Linked DNA regions of Dinghuibacter silviterrae. The protein of the gene in region 1 interacts with the protein of each later gene in a pairwise test. Links are inferred from orthologs where the notes say so. Each region holds a gene or a part of one and is shown on either strand. Other genes may lie near its edges. The genes, in order: tsaE and rlmB.

The links.
Region 2: the proteins of tsaE (region 1) and rlmB interact in binary tests that used the Escherichia coli proteins (3 or more experiments, as listed by UniProt). The link is inferred for Dinghuibacter silviterrae from one-to-one orthologs.

What each region holds. Positions count from the first base shown.
Region 1 is NZ_SODV01000001.1:1,330,050-1,340,038, forward strand. What follows is about bases 2,028-4,974. They hold tsaE (tRNA (adenosine(37)-N6)-threonylcarbamoyltransferase complex ATPase subunit type 1 TsaE), read left to right. Parts: upstream 2,028-3,270; coding sequence 3,271-3,678; downstream 3,679-4,974. Other genes in these bases: EDB95_RS05905 (RecQ family ATP-dependent DNA helicase), read right to left, coding at 2,028-3,012; EDB95_RS05910 (P-type ATPase), read right to left, coding at 2,996-3,244; EDB95_RS05920 (alanine dehydrogenase), read left to right, coding at 3,724-4,938; EDB95_RS05925 (ABC transporter ATP-binding protein), read right to left, coding at 4,919-4,974. In the rest of the region: yihA (ribosome biogenesis GTP-binding protein YihA/YsxC), read left to right, coding at 1-242; EDB95_RS05895 (response regulator transcription factor), read right to left, coding at 206-904; EDB95_RS05900 (co-chaperone GroES), read left to right, coding at 981-1,334; more of EDB95_RS05905, read right to left, coding at 1,306-2,027; more of EDB95_RS05925, read right to left, coding at 4,975-5,578; lpxA (acyl-ACP--UDP-N-acetylglucosamine O-acyltransferase), read right to left, coding at 5,559-6,365; EDB95_RS05935 (bifunctional UDP-3-O-[3-hydroxymyristoyl] N-acetylglucosamine deacetylase/3-hydroxyacyl-ACP dehydratase), read right to left, coding at 6,367-7,785; lpxD (UDP-3-O-(3-hydroxymyristoyl)glucosamine N-acyltransferase), read right to left, coding at 7,825-8,880; EDB95_RS05945 (HD domain-containing protein), read right to left, coding at 8,983-9,989. UniProt on the Escherichia coli protein: Required for the formation of a threonylcarbamoyl group on adenosine at position 37 (t(6)A37) in tRNAs that read codons beginning with adenine.
Region 2 is NZ_SODV01000001.1:3,757,318-3,767,160, forward strand. The notes cover bases 3,143-5,943. They hold rlmB (23S rRNA (guanosine(2251)-2'-O)-methyltransferase RlmB), read left to right. Parts: upstream 3,143-4,053; coding sequence 4,054-4,833; downstream 4,834-5,943. Other genes in these bases: EDB95_RS16170 (efflux RND transporter permease subunit), read left to right, coding at 3,143-3,447; EDB95_RS16175 (YcxB family protein), read left to right, coding at 3,562-4,041; EDB95_RS16185 (hydroxymethylglutaryl-CoA lyase), read left to right, coding at 4,823-5,716; EDB95_RS16190 (hypothetical protein), read right to left, coding at 5,784-5,943. Also shown: EDB95_RS16165 (efflux RND transporter periplasmic adaptor subunit), read left to right, coding at 1-201; more of EDB95_RS16170, read left to right, coding at 259-3,142; more of EDB95_RS16190, read right to left, coding at 5,944-6,086; EDB95_RS16195 (ABC-F family ATP-binding cassette domain-containing protein), read right to left, coding at 6,130-8,133; EDB95_RS16200 (DUF3347 domain-containing protein), read left to right, coding at 8,202-8,786; EDB95_RS16205 (M20/M25/M40 family metallo-hydrolase), read left to right, coding at 8,877-9,843. UniProt on the Escherichia coli protein: Specifically methylates the ribose of guanosine 2251 in 23S rRNA.

The DNA.
Region 1 (9,989 bases):
GCGAATGGGAAGTTCCTTTTGCCTTGATTTTTACAAAGTCGGATAAAAGCACGCAAAAAGAAGTAGCCGCCAACGTCCGGGCGTTCCTCAACGAGATGCGCAAGGAATGGGAATTCTTACCCCCGCACTTTGTTACCTCCGCCGTAAAACGGACTGGCCGGAAGGCAGTGCTGGACTATATTGCCGCGTGCAACGAGACCTTTTCTCAGGCCGGTACGACGAGCCGGAAGCCGTTCCCGTGAATGTTCACGATCTCGATGGTCTCGTCTTCCTTGAGGTATTTCCGCAGCTTGGCAATGTACACGTCCATGCTCCGGCCGTTGAAATAGGTGTCGCTGCCCCAGATCCGTTTCAGGGCCTGTTCGCGGGGTAGCAGGTCGTTCTTGAATTCCGACAGCATTTTCAACAGCTCGTTTTCTTTGGGAGAGAGCGTTTGCGTCTTGCCGTTGATCGACAGTTCGCGGAGCTTGGGGTTGAAATGGTAACGGCCCAGGTCATACTCGGTCACCTCGCCCGTCTTATTCATTTCCTCGTTCCGCTTCAGGATGGCTTTTATCTTCAGGAGCAGCACTTCGCTGTCGAAGGGTTTTGTGATGTAGTCGTCGGCGCCCAGCTTATAGCCATTGATGATGTCTTCCTTCATCGTTTTTGCGCTGAGGAAAAAAAGAGGAATATCCGGGTCGACGTCCCTGATCTCCTCTGCGAGCGTAAAGCCGTCCATGTTTGGCATCATCACATCCAGGAGACACAGCTCGAACTTTTCCCTACGGAAAGCCGCCAGCCCCAAAATGCCGTCCCGTTCCAGCGTCACGTCGTAATCGTTCAGCTCCAGGTAATTCTTCAAAACCATTCCTAAGTTGTTGTCATCTTCCACGAGTAAGATCTTGGGTCTTGTAGCATCCATATACTTCTGATTTAAAGTATCTTAAAATTATTCCGTTTTTCTGAGAAAACGCGCGGCCGCCGTATTTTTGTTGGCTATGACACTAAAGACGCTCATCGTAATAGGAGACCGGGTGTTGATCCGGCCCACCAAGCCCGACGAACGCACGGAAAGCGGTTTGTATCTCCCACCTGGGGTACAGGAAAAGGAAAAAGTACAACAAGGCTATGTGATCAAAACCGGTCCGGGCTATGCCATTCCCATGCCGGTGGAGAACGAGCCCTGGAAAGGGGAAGAAGAACAAGTCAAGTATGTGCCGCTGCAGGCGCGGGAAGGCGACCTTGCCATCTTCCTCGTGAACGGTGCCACGGAGGTGGTGTATGACGGGGAAAAATATTTCATCGTGCCCCAGGGGGCCATCCTCATGCTGGAGCGGGAGGAGGAACTATAAGACCACACTGGTCGCATATTCCGCACCTGGGGCCCTTTGGTAAACCAAAATAATCATTGATCCACTGCGCCCTGCATTCGCCCTCTTGCTGCAGGTATGCCGCCATCCTGGACAACCGCCGGGCATACGTCTGCCTGAGCGTTTCCAGACGCCGGCTGTCGATCCGGAGGTCTTCCATGCGAACCCTGGGCTGGAGCAGCCGGACCTGGGGACCGTTGACCGCGGGGGTATAGGATAGGATGCCGGCGCGGTCCAGCCCCTGAAGCCGCTGGGTCACCATGGCCTCATCCTGGCGGGTGAGCCGTGCCAGACGGTGTTCGGATATGCGGGTGGGATAGTGCAGGATCCCCGGGTAGTTCCGGAGCATCGTGTCGATCAGCGGGTCTTCCAACCCTTCGAGGGCCCTGGCCGCCAGGCTGAACTCGCAAAGCGCCGGCCGGCGGACGCGGTCGGCATATAGCAGGAGCTCTTCCTGTTCCAGCACCTTCAGGGCGTTCAGGGTAAGACCGGCGCCCCGTTTGAAGCGCTGGAGAAATGTATCCAGTGAAAAGTCGTACCACTCCATGTCTCCGCTTTCGGCGGGGATCTGCAGGTAGTGTACCAGGTCCCGGTAGACCTCCCGGACCGCTTCTTCCGGCGGAAAGCGCTGACCCGGCAAGGCTTCGAGCGTACGCAGGTCGGAGGCTCCATATAACAGGAGTGCCACGGCCGGGTGGCCATCCCTGCCCGCGCGGCCCGCTTCCTGGTAATAATTTTCGATACAATCCGGGGCATCGAAGTGGGCGACACAGCGGACGTCGGGTTTGTCGATCCCCATCCCGAAAGCATTGGTAGCGACCATGATTCTTGTGTGTCCCGACATCCAGTCGTCCTGGGCGGCTGACCTTGCTTCCGGGCCCATACCGCCATGGTAAGGGGCGGCGCTAACCGCCCGCGACCGTAGAAAGGACGCGAGGTCTTCGGTGGTCCGGCGGTTCCGGCAATAGACGATGCCGGTCCCGGGGGTGGCGGACAGGAAACGCAACAGTTCCCCGGTTTTGTCTCCGGAAGACCGCACCTGTAGCGACAGCCGGGGCCGCAGCAGCGGTCCTTCGATGATTTCGGCGAACCGCAGTTCCAGTTGTTGGACAATATCCGTCTTGACCTCGGGCGTAGCCGTGGCGGTCAGGGCGAGAAAAGGAACACCGGGGAGCGCTTCCCTGATGTCGGCGATCCTGCGGTAAGCCGGTCTGAAGTCGTGTCCCCACTCCGATACGCAGTGCGCTTCGTCGACGGCCACCAGGCGGATATCCAGACCGGGCAGGTAGCTGGCCAGCGCCTGGGTTTCCAGGCGTTCGGGGGAGACGTACAACAGCTTGATCTGTCCCCTCAGGGCGCGCTGGAGAAGGGCTTCGCTTTCCTGCCAGGTCATACCCGTGTAGAGGGCGCCCGCCGGGATCCCCCTCTCCAGGAGGGCGTCCACCTGGTCTTTCATGAGGGCGATCAGGGGACTGACGACCAGGCAAAGACCGGGCAAACAAAGCGCCGGTACCTGGTAACAAAGAGACTTGCCGCTCCCTGTCGCCAGCAGGGCAAGGACGTCCTTGCCTTCCAGCAGCGGTGTGATGACTTCCTCCTGGAGGGGGCGGAAGCCCTCGAAACCCCAATACGTTTTCAGGACATCAAGCGGCGTAGACATAGGCTTTGGCGGTCCCGCTTTGTATCAATCCCCCTTTTTCCACGACCTGGGGAGGGGTCCGGACGGTTTCCCCGACCAGGATCTCTCCCGTGAGCAGCTTGCAATCCGCGGGTACGACCTCACCCGCTTTCAGCAACACCAGGTCGCCGGCGCGCAGCTCCTGGGGGGCAACGGGAAAGATAAGCTCCTGGTATTGATCGTCAAAGGCGATCATAAAGGCGGTGACGTTCATCGGCATAAAGTTACCATCTTTGTGGGATGGATATAGTCTATTCCCTGGAGGAATTACCCCAGGCGGCTTCCCGCTTACTCGACACGGTCGGCGTGCCTTGCGTCATCGCCCTGCACGGCGAGATGGGGGCCGGTAAGACAACGTTCACCCATGCCTTTTGCGAAGCCCTGGGGGTGGATGGCCATGTGTCCAGTCCGACCTTTGCCCTGGTCAACGAATACCGGACCCGGGCAGGTGAGGGGATCTATCACATGGACTGGTACCGGTTAAAGGGGGAGGAAGAGGCGTTACAGGCGGGGATGGAGGAATACCTGTATTCGGGGAAGACGTGTTTGGTGGAGTGGCCGGAGCGGGCGCCCGGCCTGCTCCCGGAGGGAACCGTCCACGCCTGGCTGGAGGTGGTGGACCCCGAAACACGGCGGTTGAAGGTCTGACGCGCATTTTGTATATTTACCATCCCATTTAATCGTTGCACGACTATGCCTGTCAAGAAGCCCTTTTTGGCGACTTCATTCACCTACGAAACCCTGGAGGAAACCCTGGACGTCAAACCCAAGGGAACCTCCTTGCATATTGGTATACCCAAGGAAAACTGGTTCAATGAAAACCGTGTTCCCCTGACACCGGAGGCCGTGAGCGTCCTGGTGTCCAACGGACACAAGGTCGTCATGGAATACAAGGCTGCCGAAGGCGCCCACTATTCCGACATGGAATACAGCGACGCGGGGGCGAAGATCGCGTATGACAAAAAGGAAGTTTATCAAAGCGACGTGCTCATCAAAAGCGCCCCCGTCGGCGAACCCGAACTGGAATGCCTCAAAGCCGGCCAGGTCATCATTTCTCCCATCCACCTGGCCGTCATGAAGTGTGAGATCCTCGAAAAGATGATGGCCAAACGCATCACCGCCCTTTCTTTCGAGAACCTCAAAGACGACTCCGGCAACTATCCCATTGTCCGCTCCATGAGCGAGATCGCCGGGAGTGCCGTGATGCTCATCGCCGGGCAGTACCTCAGCAATGCCAACAACGGCAAGGGCGTGCTCTTGGGAGGGATTTCCGGTATCCCGCCGACAAAGGTCATCATCTTAGGCGCGGGCATCGTAGGGGAATTTGCGGCCCGTACGGCCATGGCCATGGGAAGCAGCGTAAAGATTTTTGACAACAGCATCTACCGCCTCAAACGGCTGCAGAACAATATCGGGTCCCGGCTTTTTACCTCCGTGATCGAACCAAAAATCCTTGCCAAACAGCTCAAAACCTGCGACGTGGCGGTAGGGGCGTTGTCCTCCGGTGGGGGCAGGACGCCCATCGTCGTCACCGAGGAAATGGTCTCGCAGATGCGCCAGGGCAGTGTCGTCGTCGACGTGAGCATCGACCGCGGCGGCTGTTTCGAAACCTCCGAGATCACTTCCCTGGAAAGCCCGATCTTTATCAAACACGGGGTCATCCACTATTGCGTCCCCAATATCCCGTCCGGCTTTGCCCGTACGGCCAGCCAGGCGATTTCCAACGTCCTCATGCCCTTGTTATTGGAAGCGGCGGAGAGCGGGGGATTCGAAAGCCTCGTCTGGCACAAGGTGTCGATCCGCAGCGGGATTTATCTGTTCAAGGGGTCGCTGACGAATTTTCATCTCAGCCAAAGGTTTGACCTCAAGTACACCGACCTGAACCTGCTCATCGCGAGCCAGCGCTAGTCTTGAACCCGGCGATCGACATCACCTGCGTGCAGAAATCGTATTCATCCGGATCGTTGCTGCTGACGATAATCGTACGCCCCGCCCCGTGGGTTGCGATCAGCCGGTGGTATAAGTCGTACCCCGCCTGGTCGAAGTTGGTGCAAGGCTCGTCGAGCAACAGCGCGAACGTGTCGGAGAAGATCGCCTGGGCGAGCTTGACGCGCTGCTTCATGCCGCTGGAGAAATAGCGTATCTGTTTGTCCCGCGCCGCCTCCAGCCCAAGCTCGGTAATGATCAAAGAAGGCGTCACACCCGGGCGCCAGGATTTAAAGCCGCCATGGAACGTCAGGAATTCGATCAGGGTCATTTCCTCGATCACCTCCAGGTAGGGGGCCGCCAGCGCGATGTGCTCGAAGACGCGGTCGGGCGCGACGGCGGCGGGCGGAGAAGGGCTGCCGTCTGGCGCAGCCACCTCCCATAAGATGGTCCCTTCGCTGGGCACGAGCACCCCCGCCAGGATCTGGAGCAACGTCGACTTACCCGAGCCGTTTGGCCCGGTGATGGCGTAGGCGACGCCGGGGGAAAAGGTATAGGTGCACCGGCGGAAGATCCAGTCGCGGTTGTAGCGTTTTCCTATATCAGAGAGTGATATCCTCATCGGCGCTCTCTTTGATATACCGTCGGATGATGCCGGCTTTCGAGTTTTCGATGAAGGAAATGATGTTTGCCCGGATGGGGGTGTCGGGGATTCTTTCTTTGATGACGCTCAGGGCGGTGGATGTTGTATGCCCTTGTATGAAAAGGATGTGGTAAATGTTGGATATTTCTTCCAGGGCTTCCTTGCTGAAGCCGCGGCGGACGAGGCCTACCTTGTTGATGCCGGCATAGCTGAGGGGCTCGCGGGCGGCCTTGACGAAAGGCGGCACGTCCTTGCGGATGGAGCTTTGCCCACCGATGTAAGAATGCGCGCCGATGTGGATGAATTGTTGTACGCCGGTCAGGCCGTTGATGATGGCGTAGTCGTCCACCGTGATGTGTCCGGCCAGGGTAACGCCGTTGACAAGGATGACGTGGTTGCCGATGATACAGTCGTGGGCGACGTGCACGTAGGCCATGAGCAGGCAGTGGCTGCCGACCACGGTTTTCCACTTGTCGACGGTGCCCCGGTTGATGGTCACGCACTCCCGGATGGTCGTATGGTCGCCAATGATGGCCAGGGTTTCTTCGCCGACAAATTTGAGGTCCTGGGGCACGGCGCTGATCACCGCCCCGGGGAATATCTTGCAATCCTTGCCGATCCGCGCGCCATCCATGATGATGGCGTGCGACATGATATGACTACCTTCCCCGATTTCAACGTTCTCTTCCACTACCGCAAACGCATCGATCTTTACGTTCGGGCTTATTTTCGCATTGGGGTGTACTTGGGCTAACGGGCTGATCATGTTACTTTGTACTTTTTACAATTTGAGCTACCAGGTCTGCTTCGGTGACCACCTTGTTGCCCACGTAAATGGTTCCTTTCATCTCGCAAATGCCGCGCCGAATAGGTGCGGTCAGTTCCATCTTGAGGATCATCGTGTCCCCGGGAACGACCTTTTGTTTGAAGCGGCAGTTGTCGATTTTTAGAAAGTAGGTTTCATAGTGGTCTTCGGGATTGTCTTTCGGGATGGCCAGTATGCCCCCGGCCTGGGCCAGGGCTTCCACTTGCAAAACGCCCGGCACCACGCAGTTGCCGGGGAAATGCCCCTGGAAGAAGGCCTCGTTGTAGGTCACGTTCTTGACGGCGATCACGTGCTGGGACGTCATCTCTATGACCTTGTCGATCAGCAGAAAAGGGTAGCGGTGGGGTAATATTTTTTCGATCCGGTGGATGTCGAACACCGGGGTTTTATTGGGGTCATAGGAGGGAATACCCGCCTTGAATTTGTTTTTCTTGATGTGCTCCTTGATCTTCCTGGCAAAAGCCACGTTGGAAGAGTGCCCGGGCCGGTTGGCGATGATGTGGGCCTTGAAGGGGAAACCCACCAGGGCCAGGTCGCCCACGACGTCGAGGAGCTTGTGCCGGGCGGGTTCCGTCGGGAAGCGGAGTTCCAGGTTGTTGAGGTAGCCCCCGCTGTTGACCGAAATGCTTTCCCTGTTGAATACCTTGGCCAGCTTTTCCAGTTGGCCGGGGGTGACAGGACGATCCACCACAACGATGGCGTTGTTGATGTCTCCTCCCTTGATCAGGTTATTTTCAAAAAGGAATTCGAGTTCATGGAAAAAAGAGAAAGTGCGGCAGGGTGCGATCTCGGTATTGAAATCGCCCACGTGCCTGAGGGCGGCGTGCTGGGTCCCCAGGACGGGGCTATTGAAGTCGATCAGGGCGTTTACCCTGAATTCGTTGTAGGGCATAGCCACCATCTCTACCTTCTTCTGGTCGTCTACGAATGAAATATTATTCTCGATCGAGTAGTAGACTTTGCGTGCATTTTGTTTTTCCAGCCCCACCAGTTCCAGCGCTTCCACAAACGGCTTGGCGCTCCCGTCCAGGATGGGAATTTCCGGTCCGTCGAGCTCCACCAGGACGTTGTCCACCTGTGTCCCAAAAAGGGCCGCCATCAGGTGTTCCACGGTAGATACCCGTGCCCCGTTGTGTTCCAAAGCCGTGCAACGGGTCGTATCGACGACATAATCACAATCCGCCTTTACCGTGGGGCCCCCCGGGAGGTCCGTCCGTTTAAAAACCACGCCATGGCCCGGATCAGCAGGAACAAGGGTCATATTAACAAATTTCCCTGTATGAATGCCTACGCCTGAAATGGTAATCCTCTCTTTAATCGTGTGCTGAAAGTGCTGACTAGCCCCGTTCGTGCTTTCCATGGGCACGAAAGTAGGAAAAACTGGCTAATCTCCGGGGATTCAAGAGATACTTTCTTTTTCCGCCAGGAGTTGCCTGAGCGCGTGCTCCAGGTCGGCAATCCGTTTTTCCAGTTCCGGCAGGTTCCGGAAGATGGCCTGGCTCCGGAGGGTGCTCGTGTAGTCGAACGCGGGTGACCCGGAGATGGCGGAATTGGGGGATTTGACCGACTTCGTGACCCCGCTTTGGGCATTGATGCGGGTCCCGTCGGCGATGGTGATATGGCCTACGATACCGGCCTGTCCACCCATCATTACGTTCTTGCCGATCTTGGTGCTTCCGGATACGCCGGTTTGGGCGGCGATGACCGTATTTTCCCCGATCTCCGCGTTGTGGGCGATCTGGATGAGGTTGTCCAGCTTGGCGCCCCGGTGGATGATGGTGCTGCCGATGGTGGCGCGGTCGATGGTGGCGTTCGAGCCGATTTCGACATTATCTTCTATGACCACATTCCCGATCTGGGGTACTTTTTTGAACGTACCGTCCGCCTGGGGGGCGAAACCGAAACCGTCCCCGCCGATCACCGTGCCGGCATGGATGGTGACGTTTTCCCCCACCTTACAACCATGATAGATCCGGACGCCGGGGTAGAGGATCGTGTTGTCCCCGATGATGACCCCCTGACCCAAAAATACATGGGGATAGATTTTTACATTCTTCCCGATGGTAACGTGGTCGGAGATATAGGAAAAAGCACCGACGAACACGTGCATGCCGAGGGTGGCCTTGTCGGAAATAAAGCTCGGTTGTTGTATGCCGACCATCTGTTGGTTCTGGATCTCCTGGTATTTGGCCAGCAGGGTGGCAAAGGCGGAGTACGCATCCGGTACCCGGATCAGCGTCGATTTTACGATCTGGCGGAGTTCCTGCGCGGCGTTGATGATCACCACGGACGCTTCGGTGGTATATAGGTAGTCCTCGTATTTCGGATTCGCCAGGAAGGTCAGCTGCCCGCTCCGGGCTTCTTCGATCTTGCCGAAAGATTCCACCACGGCATCGGGATTGCCGTCAATTTTACCCTGTATGAGGAGCGCGATCTGCGCAGCTGAAAATTGCATAGTTCCGTGTTTATCCTCGCGATCGGATTTGATTCTAAAATAACGTAAATATTCTAAATTTATTTGAAGCGTCCATTTTGGGGGGACTGGTCCTCCAGCCCGTCATCTTGGGTAGCAAAAGTAGAATTTTTTTACAGGGGTTGCTAAAGTTTGATGAATAAGGGCGTTGTCGACTCCTGAGATGTCCCTGACCTCTCCGGTCTTAAAAAGGACCCGGATCATTTCATCCCGGGCGTCATAGGTGCTGTTGGACGCCGTCCCCTCAAAAACAAAGAAACCCGCCTCCCTTTCGGTGATGCCCAAGTTCCGTGCCACCGCCTCCTTCATCTCACCCAACTCGGTGACGCCATACGGCGACGCGCCCAGCCGGATCTTTAATAAACGCCTGTCAATCAGCCAACTGGACAGGGTGGATAGGACCCTGTCCGGGTGAAACCGCCAGCGTTTTAACAACCCTTCCACATCCGAGTCATCCAACCGGCAAAACCGGTCGAGGTCCAACGTTTTCATACCCTCCAGGAAACCATACAACGGGACCTCCGGATCGGGCCGGAGTGCCCCCGACGCCACCAGCTCTTTGGCCCGGGTCAGGATCCTGACCAACATCTGCTCTGCGCTGAGGACGGTCTTGTGCAGGTAAACCTGCCAGTACATCAACCGGCGCGCCACCAGGAACTTTTCGATCGAATAGATTCCTTTTTCCTCCACCATCAGCTCTCCCTCGTGGACCGTGAGCATCTTGAGGATACGATCGTACCCGATCACCCCTTCCGATACCCCGGTGAAAAAACTGTCCCTTGTCAAATAGTCCATTCTATCCACATCCAGTTGCCCGGAGATCAGCTGGTGCAAAAAACGCTTCGGGTATTGACCGTTGAAAATTAAAATGGTTAAATCTAAAGAACCGTTAAAATCCTCGTTCAGCCGTTGCATGATCATCCGGGAAATGGATTCATGGCTGGCGCCCTCGATCAGGACGTGTTCCAGGGCGTGGCTGAACGGACCGTGGCCGATGTCGTGCAGCAAGATACCCACCTTTGCCGCGAGCTCCTCTTCCGGACTGATGTCCACGCCTTTGTTGCGGAGTTCCGTAAGGGCGCAATGCATCA
Region 2 (9,843 bases), 2.4 Mb from region 1 along the record:
TCCTCGTTTAACGGGGGCGTCAACAGCGGGGAAGTCTATGTCATGAAAGGAGGCCTGGCCCGTATTCAGAAGGTCGTGGCCGGCCGCATATACGGGGATAGGGTAGAGGTACGCGAGGGGCTCAATCAAGGTGATACAGTGATTACGAGCGGGCAGGTGAATTTGGTGGACGGAACGCAGGTGACGGTTCAGAAGCAATAGGGACTCAGCTCCCGGCGGCGCCTCGCGCCGCCGCCGCGGGGCGCAAAACACGACATTATGCAAATTTCAAAAATTTCGATACAGCGGCCGACGCTGGTGGTGGTGCTCTTTTCCATCCTCACGCTGATGGGCCTGCTGTCCTACTCCACACTGAACTACGAACTGTTCCCGAAGTTCGCTTCGAACGTCATCACCATTACCACGGTGTATCCCGGGGCCGGCCCCGAAGAGGTCGAGAGCTCGGTCACCAAAAAGATCGAGAACGCCGTGGCCGCTATGGAAAACGTAAAAAAACTCACGGCCATTTCAAGCGACAACCTCTCCGTGCTGACCATCCAGCTCACGACCGCGGCCAACGCCGACGTGTCCCTGGAAGACGCCCAGCGCCGGGTGAACGTCATCATCTCGGACCTGCCCACGGACGCCAAGACGCCTTCGCTCAACAAATTCGACCTGAGTGACCTCCCCATCATCACGCTGTCGGCTTCCGCCGATATGGAGGCCACCAAGCTGTATGACATCGTCAACCAGAAGATACAACCCCTGTTGTCCCGGCTCCCTGGCATGGCCCAGGTGACGCTGGTCGGTGGTTCCGAGCGCGAGATCCAGATCAACGTGAATTCCCAGAAACTGGAGGCCTATAAACTGTCCCTTGCGCAGGTGCGCCAGGTCGTGACCAACGCCAACCAGGAATTCCCCACGGGCGCCATCAAAACGGATGCACAAAACACGTCGATCCGCCTGGCCGCGAAGTTTACCAGCATCGACCAGATCCGCAACCTTGTCATCACCACCACCGATGACGGTACCCAGGTCCGTTTGTCTGATGTCGCCGACGTCCAGGACGGGATCAAAGACCAGGACCAGCTCTCCCGCGTGGACAGGGTCGACGCCATCGCCCTCCAGCTCCAGAAGCAAACCGACGCCAACGCCGTCGAGGTGTCCAAGGAAGTGAAGGCCGCCGTTGCCCAGCTCGAACAGGACTACTCGGCCTACAAACTCAAGCTCAACATCGCCAACGATACCACCACCTTTACGCTGGATTCGGCGAACTCCGTCATCCGCGACCTTTTTATCGCCGTCCTCCTCGTGGCCGCGGTGATGCTGCTGTTTCTGCACACCCTGAGGAACGCCTTTATCACGATGATCTCGATCCCGGCCTCGCTGGTTGCGACGTTTATCGGGATCAAGCTCCTGGGCTATTCGCTCAACCTCATGTCCCTGCTGGGGCTCTCGCTGGTAGTCGGGATCCTGGTGGACGACGCCATCGTGGTCCTGGAGAACATCCACCGGCACATGGAAATGGGCAAAAACAAGGTGCGCGCTGCCTACGACGGCGTCGCGGAGATCGGCACCACCGTTATGTCCATCACCTTTGTCATCGTGGTGGTGTTCCTTCCCATCTCCCTGACCAACGAAATCGTGTCCCAGATCCTGCGGCAGTTTTGTATCGTGGTCGTCATCGCCACGGGTTTCTCCCTGCTCGCGTCGTTTACGATCGTGCCCCTGTTGTACTCCCGCATGGGTAAGGTGGAACATTTGACGGGGAAAAATATTTTCGAAAAATTCATCATGTGGTTCGAGCGCCGTCTCGACGCCTTCACCCACTGGATGAGCGCCACGCTCCGCTGGTGTCTGCGCCACCGGATCGCGACCCTCGGGATCGCCACCGTGCTGCTCTTTTCCTCCTTTTACCTGGTCGGCGGCGGCTTTATCGGGGGGGAATTCATCCCCAACGGTGACCGCGGCCAGTTTATCGTCGCCCTGGAACTGCCCAAGGACGCCTCCGTCCAGCAGGCCAACCAGGCCACGATGAAAGCCGAAGCCTACTTAGCCACCAAACCGGAGATCACCTCCATGATCACCGTGGTAGGGCAGGCCAGCGCCGACAACTTCGGCCAGGCCAACCAGGCCGTGGCCTACGAGTCCCAGATCACCGTGACCCTTGTCGACGAAAGCAAACGCAGCGTCGGCTCCGACATCTATGCCGCCCACGTCAAACAGGAACTCGCCGCCCAGCTTACCGGGGTGAAGGTCAAAACCCTCCCCGTGAGCATCCTCGGTTCCGCCCAGGCCGCCCCCATCCAGCTCGACGTCCTTGGCGCCGACCTCGACAGCGCCATGGCTTTTGCCAATGTCGCCCTGGAGACCCTGCGAAAGATCAACGGTGTCACCGAAGCAAAACTGTCCATGGAAAACGGCACCCCTGAGGTCGACGTCCACTTCGACCGCGACAAGATGTCCGCATTGGGGCTGACCCTCGACGTCGTCGGTGCCACCATGCAGACTGCCTTCCAGGGAACCGCGGACGACAGCAAACTCAAATACCGTCAGGGCGCCTACGAATACGACATCAACATGCGTTTCGGGAAGTTCGACCGCAAGAACATCGCCGACGTATCCAACCTTTCTTTTGTCAACAATAAAGGACAGCTCGTCAAACTCAACCAGTTTGCCACCGTCACCGAAGGCTCCGGCCCCAGCGAACTCGAACGCCGCGACAAAAGCCCCTCCGTATCCGTCCGCAGCCAGGTCATCGGCCGTCCTTCCGGTACCGTGACCGCAGAATTTGCGGCCGCGTTGCTCAAGCTCCGCCGTCCCACCGGGGTCACCTACATCTTTGCCGGTGACCAGGAAAACCAAGGCGACGCCTTTAGCACCCTCGGGATCGCCCTGCTGATCTCCATCGTCCTCGTCTACCTCATCATGGTTGCCCTGTACGACAGCTACGTGTATCCCATGGTCGTCATGGGGTCACTCCCCATGGCCCTGATCGGCGCCCTGCTCGCCCTCGCCCTGACCAACAATACCCTCAATATCTTTACGATCATGGGTATGATCATGCTCATGGGTCTGGTCGCCAAAAACGCCATCATCCTCGTCGACTTCACCAACCAAAGCAAGGCCGAAGGCCACAATACCTTCGACGCCCTCGTCTACGCCAACCACGCCCGTCTCCGCCCCATCCTCATGACCACCATCGCCATGGTGTTCGGGATGTTGCCCATCGCCCTCGCCAAAGGCGGCGTGTCCGCGGTAGAAAACGGCCTCGCCTGGGTCGTCATCGGCGGTCTGGTCAGCTCCATGTTCCTGACGCTGATCGTCGTGCCCGTCATCTACTCGCTGGCCGACGGGTTTATGCGGCGGTTCCACCTCGGGCATCCTGAAAAGAAGAAACAAGTCATCCAGCAAATGGCGGAAGAGCCCTCCGGGAATGGGCAGGCCGTTGTTGCGGTACATCATTAATCTTGATACACTCACTACGTCTGATGAGCGCGGCCCCAGGAGGGGCCGCGCTTGCGTTTGGGCCCCTCCTGGGCCGCGTTTGGGTTCCCGGCCGGGAACCCTTATTTTTGCCCAATGTCCTTTACCGTCAACGCCTTTCTCACCCGCTCCGAGTTTATCCGCATGAGCGTCCGGCGCACCTACACCAACCCGGTCATCCTTTTTTTCTCCTGTGTGGGCGTGGCTGCGCTGGGCCTGGGGCTGCTCCAACTGGCGCACCTGGTTCCGCCTTTCGGGAATATATATCCCACGCTTTTTATCGGTGTCTATTTCTGTCTCGCTTTTCCGGCGTTCAATGCCTGGCTGGCCGCCCGCACCTACCGCTACGGAACCCTGAGTTCCCAACACGTCGTGTACACGTTTTCGGAGGAAGGGTTGCGGCTGAGTACCGCTACGGACGCCCTTCCCTGGGAGGGGATCGTGCGCAAGCAGCGCATTGGGAAGTACCTGTTGCTCTTTACCGACCGGGTGTCGGCTTTTATACTGCCGATAGACGGGTTTAGTGCCGAGGGGCTGGCGTTTGTTGCGGCGCATGTGCCGAAGGGGCGGATTTAGTACCTTTGCCCGATGCGTTTTGTTTCCCAAAAAACCGCGAGGCCCTCTTTCGCGAAGCCCTCTTTAGTGATCGGCCGCAAGCCCCTGCTTGAAGCCCTTGAAGCCGGTAAGGGCATGGACAGAATCTTTATGCAAAAGGGCGTGTCCGGCGAAGGGATCGACGAGATCCGAAAGCTCGCGGCTACCCTTCAGGTGCCTATCAATACCGTTCCGGTTGAAAAGCTCAACGGCTTTACCCGGGCAAACCACCAGGGCGTCGTCGCGATTGCCGCGCTGATCACCTACATGGACCTCCAGGCGGTCATCGACCAGACGGTGGAAAAGGGGGTGGCGCCGCTCCTGGTTATGCTCGACGGCGTCACCGACGTCCGGAACATCGGTGCCATTGCCCGGAGCGCGCTTTGCTGCGGGGCGCAGGCGCTGATCATCCCCGACAAAGGCGTGGGGGCCCTCAACGAAGAGGCCATGAAGTCCTCCGCGGGGGCCCTGGAAAAGATCCATGTATGCCGCGTGTCCAGCCTGCTGAAGGCCGTCGATACGCTGCACCTCAATGGCATCCAGGTGTACACGTCTGAAATGAACGCGCCCTCCCGTGTTTTCGAATTGGACTGGACCATCCCCGCCTGTATGATCATGGGCAACGAGGAAACCGGTGTCCAGCCCTTTTTACGCAAAGCCGCCGACGCCCGTTTCACGATCCCCATGGCCGGGACGTTTGATTCGTTCAACGTCTCCGTCGCCGCGGGGATCATACTCTACGAAGCACTGAAAAGCCGCCTATATGCACACTAAGGACAGCACCGCGCCCGCCCTCAAAAACAACCGTTTTGTAAAAGTCATCGAATGCCCCCGCGACGCCATGCAGGGCTGGAAACACCAGATCCCCACGGCCGTCAAGGTGGACTATATTAATGCCCTGTTGCGCGTCGGCTTTGACACCCTTGACTTCGGGAGCTTCGTATCCCCCAAAGCCATTCCCCAGATGGCTGACACCGAGGCCGTCCTCGCCGGGCTGCACCGACCGATCCACGACACCCGTCTGCTTGCGATCATCGCCAACCGCCGGGGGGCCGAAGAAGCCTGCAGCCACCCCGAAGTGGGTTACCTTGGGTATCCCTTCTCCGTGTCCGAGACCTTTCAACTTCAAAACACCGGCGCTACCATCGCCGAATCCCTCGAACGCGTCTTCGACATCCACTACCTCGCCAAACAGTCCGACAAACAACTCGTCGTTTACCTGTCGATGGCCTTTGGCAATCCCTACGGTGACGCCTACTCGAAGGACATCGTCTACCACTGGGCCCAAAAGCTCGCCCACATGGGGATCACCAGCATATCCCTGGCCGACACCGTAGGGTTGGCCAGTCCTTCCGATATTTTTCACCTCACCAAACACGTCGTGGACGCGCTCCCTGAAATGGAGATCGGCGTCCACCTCCACAGCCGCCCGGGCGAGGTCTCCGAAAAGGTCGCCGCCGCCCTTGACGCCGGCTCCCGCCGTATCGACGGGGCCATCGGTGGATTTGGCGGGTGTCCTATGGCGCAGGATGAGCTCGTGGGGAACCTGGATACGTCCGATATAGTTTCCTACCTGCATGCGCATGGGTACGAAACGCATATCAATGGCGAAGCCCTGGACGAGGCCAGGGCTTTCGCGGGGACGATCTTTGTGTAGGGCGGCGCCGACGGCTGCGCGGCACCGCGCCGTGCGTGTGCACACGGCTACGCGCCGCGCGCGGCGGCTACTGGCTCGTAAATTTCTGTAGCAAGCCCGGCAAGGCCGAGGTAATAGCCCCGGATACTTCCGGGCTCAGCCCGAATTTTTCGGCGAGGCTGTTGACGCCCCCGTCGAGTGCACTGGTCAGGGCGCTTCCCCCACCGAGGGCACCCAGCAAGCCGCCGCCCGCACCGCCTTCACCCGCCTGGTTAGCTACGTGTTGGGCAATTTCATTGTGCAACGCCTCTTGCTGGTCGGCAGGCAATGCCGCGACCTGGGGATTGTCTGCCAGATGATCCTTAACCGCTTGTAAAATTTCGTCAAACATTTTTTTGAATTGAGGTGTTTATAATGTTTGAAATATACGAAAATTAGGCACCGCCGAGTTCCACAAGTTTCTCGAAAACGACTTCGTATTCGCCGTTGAGACGCTCGATAGCGGCGACCGTGTCCTTATAGGCTTTTTCCGTCTCCTGGAACCTGGCGGCGTTGGCGTATACGTCGGGGCTGCCGAGGGCGGCTTCGAGCTCGGCCTTGCGGGCGTTGGTTTTCGCCAGTTCGGCTTCGACCTGCTCGAAACGGCGTTGGTGTTTTTGGAGCTCTTTTTTGGCTTCTTTGTCGATGGGCTCACCCCCAGGTTTTGGCGCGGGGGCGCTGACCTTCGGGGCGGGTGACGGAGGTGGGGCCGGTGCGGCGGCGGTTTTCGCCGCGGGCTCGTTCGCCGCGGCTTTGCCACTGCCCTTGCGGGGCGCAGCACTCTCCGCGGCGCGGGCCGCCATGCGGTTTTTCCAATCCACCCATTCCTCGTAGTGACCGACGAATTCTTTGATCTGGTGGTTCTCGTCGATTTCCCAGATTTTGTTGGCGGTCTTTTGGACGAAATAGCGGTCGTGGCTGACGAGGAGGAGGCTGCCTTCGTAGCGGTTTAACGAATCGATGAGGAGGTTGACGGAGTGCATGTCGAGGTGGTTGGTCGGTTCGTCGAGCAGGAGGAAGTTGGCCTTGCTGACGATGACTTTGGCCAGCGCGACGCGGGCTTTTTCGCCGCCGGACAGGACCTTGATTTTCTTTTCCACCTCATCACCGCTGAACAGAAAACAACCCAGTAGGGTGCGCAATTCGAACTCCGTCTTTTGCGAGCCGCAGTGCAACATTTCGGCGAGCACGGTCTGGTTGACGTCGAGGGCTTCGAGCTGGTGCTGGGCGTAAAAGCTTTCCACGACGTTGTGGCCCCAGACGCGTTCCCCGGTAAAGGGTTCCGTTCCGGCAATGATGCGCAGGGCGGTAGATTTACCCCGTCCATTGGCACCAATGAGGGCGATCTTGTCGCCCCTGTTGATCTCGGCGTCGGTATGTTCGAGGATGACGTTATTGCCAAAGGCTTTGCTGACGTCTTTGAGCGTGACCAGGATCTTACCGGGTTGTTGGTTGACGGAAAAGTTGATGCGCAAGTCGGGACGCTCGACCTTGACATCCTCGATACGGTCAAGTTTGTCGAGGCGTTTCATGGCGCTTTGCGCTGCGGCCGCTTTGGAGGCCTTGGCTTTAAATCGCTCGATAAAACGTTCCTGCTGGCGGATATAGTCCTGCTGGTTTTCGAAGGAGCGTTGCTGAAGCTCCGTCCGAAGGACTTTTTCCTCCATATAGTAGGAATAATTCCCTGAATAGATATGGAGCTGTTGCTGGTAGAGCTCGACGATCTTGGTGACCATGCGGTCGAGGAAGTACCGGTCGTGGGAAATGATCACGACGGAGCCCTGGTAGTGGACGAGGTATTTTTCCAGCCATTCAATGGACGGGAGGTCAAGGTGGTTGGTCGGTTCGTCCAAAAGGAGCAAATCGGGTTTTTGAAGAATCATTTTGGCGAGCAGGACGCGCATCCGCCAGCCCCCGCTGAACGTTTGATACGGGCGTTCGAGGTCGGCGTTGTTAAACCCAAGCCCCTGCAGGACTTCTTCAGTCTTGTGGTGGATGTTGTACCCGTCCAGCGTGTCGATCTCGTGGAGTTTTTCGGAATACTCCATGAGGAGGGCTTCGTCTTCTTTTTGCTCCAATATTTTACCCAACTCCTCGATTTCCTTTTCGAGTTGGAGGACGCGTTCGAAGGCACCCATCGCCACCCTCAAAACGGATTCACTGGTGTCGAAGCTGAGGAGGTCCTGGTGCAGGTAGCCGATGCTGGTTCCCCGGCCGCGAATGACTTCACCTTTGGACGGGCTGTATTCTCCCACGAGTACTTTCAAGAGGGTAGACTTGCCTGTCCCGTTATACCCGATCAAACCGATCCTTTCCCCCGGATGGATATGCCAGGTGGCCTCTTTTACAATCAAACGGGCACCGAATTCAAAGGTTACGTTTTGTAAGCCTGCGAGCATGATTTTAACTTTAAGCACGCAAAGTTACGCCCCTTAAATCCATTACCTTTATAAAAATTTGCCTCGCCATGCGTCGTTTCGTCCCGGCCGTCTGTATCCTGCTTGCCGCCCTGGCCTGTAACAACAAAGACAAGGAAGCCACGCCGCCGGCCCCCAAGCCGCAACCGGTCAAAGAAGGCAAGTATTCCGCCGCTTTCGGACAATCCCTGGACGGGATGATGACGAGCTACGAAGGCCTGGTCACAGCTTTTGCCAAGGGGGATACGGGACTGATCGGCCAAAACGGGCGTGTGTTCATGACAACGCTGGACAGCCTTCATTTTACGGACTTTGCGGTGGATACCCTGGTTTTTCAAACGGCCACCAGCCAGTTGTCGGATACCCGCACCGAGCTAAAAGGGTTGCTCGGTGAAGCTACACTCGCGTCCCGGCGGCAGGAGCTGAATATGGTTTCCCAGGACTTGTACGACCTGTTGCGCACGGTGCGGTATGACCGGAAAACCCTGTACCTGACCGAATGTGCGACTGCCCTGGGGGATGACAATCCGGGGGACTGGATCAGCCCGGTGGGGGATACCACGCGGATCATGAATCCCTATCTGGGGGCTGTGGGGTGTGCGCAGATCAAGGATTCGCTGCCGGAGCACCCGTAATCACCCGTTCATCCGGTACCCCGCCCGCCTGCATAGCCTGGTTTTGCCCTGGAGGCAAACTTGCCTAGCTTTTGTGTCTAAATCAACGACATGAGAAGATCTTTATGGGTGCTCGCCCTTTTGCTTGCCGCAGGCGGACCCGCCCTTGCGCAGGAAACGCCCGATCCGGCCGTGGTCGCCAAAATTGAAGACCAGGCCTTTAACCACTCACAAGTCATGAACATCGCTTTTTACCTGACGGACGTCAGCGGACCCCGCCTGACCAATTCGCCGGGTTATTTCCGCGCTGCCAACTGGGTAAAAAATACCCTGACGGACTGGGGTCTGTCCAACGCAACCCTCGAACCCTGGGGGGACTTTGGGAGCGGTTGGGAGCTGGATAAATCCTACCTGGCGCTAAAAGCGCCCTACTATCAACCGATCATGGCCTATCCAAAAGCCTGGACCGCTTCCACTAAGGGACTCGTTTCGGGGGCTGTCGTGTTGGTGGACGCAAAGGATTCGCTGGCGTTGTTAAACTATAAAGGGAAGCTGAAGGGAAAAATCGTGGTTTTCCCCAACGACGATACCCTCGCCGAGCCGTTCAAGGCCGATGCCATGCGGTATGTCGATACGGACCTGGCGAAAATGCAGGAGCCTCTGCCGGAGCGCCGCCGTGGGAACCCGGACTCCGCGCGTATGGCGCAGTTCCGCTTGCGCGGCGCCTTTGCCCGCCAGCAGGCTGCCTTCCTGAAAGACGAGGGCGCGCTGATGGTCCTGAGCGGCAACACCCGGGGCAAAGACGGGACGCTTTTTGTCCAGAGTTGGGGCGGGAACGCCCAAAACCTGCCCGCCGGGTTGACCGATATGGTGATTCCCATCGAGGACCTGCACCGCATCATCCGGCTCGTCAAAGCCGGTATCCCGGTTGAACTGGAAGGAGAGGTGAAGAGCCATTTTACCGACAATAAAGGGGATAAGCAGGGATATGACGTGGTAGGGGAGATCCCCGGTACCGATCCGCAGCTCAAAGACCAACTCGTTATGCTCGGCGGCCACCTGGATTCCTGGCACTCCT